Regions from separate parts of the Bacillus sp. JJ664 genome, predicted to be linked through region 2. Evidence: riboswitches for the same ligand, from Rfam matches in the RefSeq annotation. Region 2 holds a riboswitch; the other holds the start of a gene.
What was found. A riboswitch is a leader RNA that binds a small molecule or an ion and turns the genes downstream of it on or off. The one in region 2 is predicted to bind S-adenosylmethionine.
Positions count from the first base shown of each region.

Region 1: another riboswitch for S-adenosylmethionine. It lies ahead of V7056_RS05390 (trans-sulfuration enzyme family protein); the one in region 2 lies ahead of mtnK (S-methyl-5-thioribose kinase).

Region 1 covers NZ_JBALMS010000033.1:16,935-19,351, reverse strand. The annotation lists gene V7056_RS05395 (ATP-dependent DNA helicase) at 1-930, shown strand, start outside; SAM riboswitch class I at 1,022-1,125, shown strand; gene V7056_RS05390 (trans-sulfuration enzyme family protein) at 1,207-2,376, shown strand; gene V7056_RS05385 (trans-sulfuration enzyme family protein) at 2,382-2,417, shown strand, end outside.
Region 2 covers NZ_JBALMS010000100.1:22,457-24,873, reverse strand. The annotation lists gene V7056_RS15490 (carbon-nitrogen family hydrolase) at 84-878, shown strand; SAM riboswitch class I at 930-1,087, shown strand; gene mtnK (S-methyl-5-thioribose kinase) at 1,166-2,341, shown strand; gene mtnA (S-methyl-5-thioribose-1-phosphate isomerase) at 2,338-2,417, shown strand, end outside.

The DNA of each region.
Region 1 (2,417 bases), on a different contig from region 2:
TTAATAAGAGAGTTTGTAGAGATTGCTGAATTAAGCCTACCAGATGAAGAGGATCCTGAACGTAAGCAATTGTTGTTAGATACATATTTTGAATCTCAAAATTTTGTAAAGATTGCTAGTTACTATGATGAAAAATATGTTTCTTATTTAGAATTATACAAAAGTGAAGTTCACTTGAAATTATTTTGCATTGATCCATCAACAATTGTAAATGATGTGATTAAAAAATTTCATTCTACTATTTATTTTTCAGCAACATTAACACCTCTTCAATACTTTCAAGATATGCTCGGTGATATTGAACGTGATTATACCATTAAAATTGATTCACCATTTTTAAAAGAACAGCTAAAGGTTGAAGTAAATCCGATTTCAACAAGATTTAATGATCGTTCAAAAACATTAGACCAATTAGTAACATCTATATATGAAAATATTAGATCTAAAAAAGGAAATTATTTAATTTTTTTCCCATCCTATCAGTATTTAAGCCAAAGTGTTGGATTGTTTACTGAGAAGTATGGCGAAGTAGAAATAATTGTCCAAGAAAATGGGATGACCGAAGAGGAACGAGAAGATTTTTTACTCAAATTTGATCAACATAATGCAGAAACACTAGTTGGATTTGCTGTACTAGGTGGAATCTTTTCTGAAGGAATCGATTTAAAAGGTGATCGATTAAATGGGGTAGTAGTTGTCGGTGTAGGTTTACCACAGCTTTGTTTAGAAAGAAATATTTTAAGAGATCATTTTAATGAAGTTGGTAAGAACGGTTATTATTATTCATATGTGTTCCCTGGGATGAATAAAGTAATGCAAGCTGGTGGACGTGTCATACGTTCTGAAGAAGACGAAGGAACATTATTATTAATCGATGATCGATATCAAAGTATGCTTTATCAAAACTTAATGCCAGACGAATGGAAATAAGTAGGTCATAATCCATTAAAAAATAAAAAATTCAAATAATGATTGATAATTGTCAGATTTATTAATATACTTGTAATTATAAAATTAAATATTCTTATCAAGAGCGGTGGAGGGACTGGCCCGACGAAACCCGGCAACTCTAGTTTTATACTAGAAAGTGCTAAATCCTGCAGGTATAAACCTGGAAGATAAGGACGATATGTTTATTTTGAGACATAACCACTTCTTATTTTTTAGGAAGTGGTTTTTTTATTTTGATAAATGGAGGATTTCAATATGACAAATACGAATGTGGTTTCAAAATCGAAACAAAAATCAATTGAGACGGTTGCAGTACATGGTAGTAAAGGTTATGATCCATTAACAGGTGCAATAAGTTACCCAATTTATCAATCAGCAACATTTAAACATGAAGGGCTTCATCAATCGACTGGATATGATTATGCTCGTTTACAAAACCCTACCCGTGAAGAAGTTGAAAACACAGTAGCTAAATTAGAAAATGCAGAATTTGGAGTAGCATTCTCAACAGGGAACGCTGCTGTCACTGCAGTTCTTAGTTTATTTAAAAAAGGCGATCATGTAATTGTTTCCGATGACTTATATGGTGGTACATATCGATTATTTGAAGAAATTTATTCGCCTTATGGTATTGAGCATAATTTTGTTGATACAACAGAAATTGACAATATCCTAGATTCGATTAAAGAAAACACAAGAGGTATATTTATTGAAACTCCTTCAAATCCAATGATGAAGGTAACTGATTTAAAACGGGTTGTTGAAATTGCCAAAGAACGAAATATCGTTGTGATCGTTGATAATACTTTTTTAACGCCTTATTTCTTTAGACCGATCGAATTAGGAGCAGATATCGTTGTTCATAGTGGTACGAAATATTTAGGTGGTCATAATGATACTTTAGCGGGATTTGTAGTGACAAACTCGGAGAAAACAAATGAAAGAATTCGTTTTTATCAAAAATCAACAGGCGCTACTTTAGCACCGTTTGATTCATGGCTCATTTTAAGAGGAATTAAAACACTACATGTAAGAATGGAATACTGTCAAAGAAATGCGATTATTCTTGCGGAATTTCTAGAAAATCATCCTAATGTAACAGATGTTTTTTACGTAGGGCTTCCTAATCATAAAGGGTATTCAATTATAAAAAAACAAGCAAGTGGCTTTGGTGCAATGATTTCGTTTAAAGTGAAAAGTGTAAGGATCGTAGAAAAAGTGCTTAGCAGTGTAAATGTCATTACATTTGCCGAAAGTTTAGGTGGAGTAGAGTCACTGATTACTTACCCACATACACAAACACATTCAGAAATGCCCGAGGATTTTAAAAGAAAGCTTGGTCTAGATGACCATACATTAAGATTATCTGTCGGTATAGAACATATAGATGATTTACTAATTGATTTAGAGAATGCATTAGGGTGATGAGTATGAAGTTTGGTACGAAATTAATTCATAACGGTAAT
Region 2 (2,417 bases):
TTGAATATTGCAATAACTTTCACCATCATATATGCTCATTTTAAAAATGTCTATAATATTTAGAATAGGGTGAATATAAATTGATTAAGATTGCATGTATACAGTCAGACGTTATTTTAGGGGATTCTATGACAAATTCCATGAAAATGAAAGGCAAAATTGTTGAGGCAATAAATCAACAGGCAACTGTAATTGTGTTGCCTGAGCTGTGGACGACGGGATATTGTTTAGAAGAAATTACGAAGCATACAGGACAACAGGAATCTATTATTTCTGAACTTCAAACGATTGCTCGCAAGTCTCAAGTGACAATCATAGGTGGTTCATTTCCAATTGAGCGTGAACATGGCGTGACAAATACATTAATCGTGATTAACAGTCAAGGTGATGTAGTGAAAGAATACGACAAAGTCCATTTGTTCCAGCTAATGAACGAGCACCACTTTTTACAGTCTGGAACTGATAATGGATTATTTACGATCGATGGTTTAGATGCTGCTGGATTTGTTTGTTATGATTTGCGTTTTCCGGAGTGGATTCAAACACATGCAGTAAATGGCGCAAAGATATTATTTTTTGTTGCTGAATGGCCTATTCAAAGAATGGAGCATTGGGAAACTTTACTAAAAGCACGTGCAATAGAGAACCAATGCTATGTTGTCGCGTGTAATCGTGTAGGTAAAGATTTAGCAAATACATTTGGTGGAGGCTCAATGGTGATTGATCCTTGGGGTGAAGTTTTAGTGAAAGCTTCAACCGAAGAAGAAATTATTTACGGAGAAATAGACCGAGAAAAAGTAGAGGAAATCCGCCATACGATCCCAATCTTTGAAGACAGAAAAGATGGAATTTATAAAAGTTTCAAAAAAAACGTTTGACAAACTAAAAAATAATCATCTACAATACTGTTATAAAATTTAATATGCGAACTCTTATTTCGAGTAGGCGGAGGGATTTGGCCCGATGATGCCCAGCAACCGACCATAATACCATTGTGAAATGGGGCGTAATTATACGCCTGAGCTTAAATGCTCAGTAAGGCACGGTGCTAATTCCAACAGAAAAGAAATTTTCTGGTAGATAAGAGACGAAAGCCAATTTCCGATTGCCCCTTTTCGTCTCGAGAAGGGGCTTTTTATTTTGACTATTAGGGGGATGGAGATAAATGACTGTCATTCAGAAAAAAGAATATAGACCTTTAACAGAGGCGACATCAATCACTTACTTACAAAAATTGGGTTATTTTACAAATCAAGTATGTGAAAGTGTTGAAATTGGGGATGGAAATTTAAACTTAGTTTTTAAAGTAAGACCTGTTGGTCAAGAGCAAGGATTAATTATAAAGCAAGCATTACCATATGCAAAAGTAGTTGGAGAAAGCTGGCCGCTAACATTAAAAAGAGCAACAATCGAGAGTAATGCAACAAACATTTATAATGATTTAATTCCAAATCTAGTTCCGAAAATATTTGCACATGATGAAGAACAAGCAGTAACAGTTATGGAGGATCTATCTCATTTACAAATCTTACGTAAAGGATTGATTGAAAAGAAAAGCTTTCCATTTTTTGCAGAACACATCGGTGAGTTTTTAGCAAATTCATTATTTTTCACATCTGATTTCGGAGCGACACCTGCTAAAAAGAAGGAGTTAGAGCTTACTTTTCATAATCCGGAGCTTTGCGATATAACGGAAGATCTAGTATATACGGATCCGTTTTTTAATAGCGAGACAAATAGTTTTGAAGAGGAACTACTAGAAGATGTTCAAGATTTATGGAACGATGAAGTGTTACAACTTGAAGCTGCTAAGCTGAAACTGGATTTCTTATCGAAAAAAGAAGCTTTATTACACGGTGATTTACATACAGGCAGTATTTTTGCATCAGCAACTGAAACAAAAGTAATCGACCCAGAATTTGCATTCGTTGGTCCAATAGGATTTGATTTAGGTCAAATTCAAGCAAATCTCTTGTTCCAAATTTTTAGTAGAACTGACCAAAAAGAAGAAATCTTTGATCAGCTTGTTACGATTGAAAAAGTATTCAATGAAACATTTATCAAGCTATGGGAAGTGCATAGTGTAAGGCCATTTAATCAAGTTGAACTAATTAAAGAAAAAATTGAAGGATACTGGATTGATGCAATTGGGGTTATTGGTTGTGAATGTATTAGACGTTCGATTGGTTTAGCACATGTAGAAGATATTGATACACTTGAACTAGACCGTAAAATTGCAATTAAAAAAGAGATCCTTGCATTTGGGGCAAATTGTATAAAGAATAGATTTACTATTGGCAATATTAAAAATTTGATTTCTGATTGGAGCAACAAATCATGACTACATTACAACAAATACCCGAATCATTACAGTGGAACGGTGAAACTTTAAACATTCTTGACCAAACAAAATTACC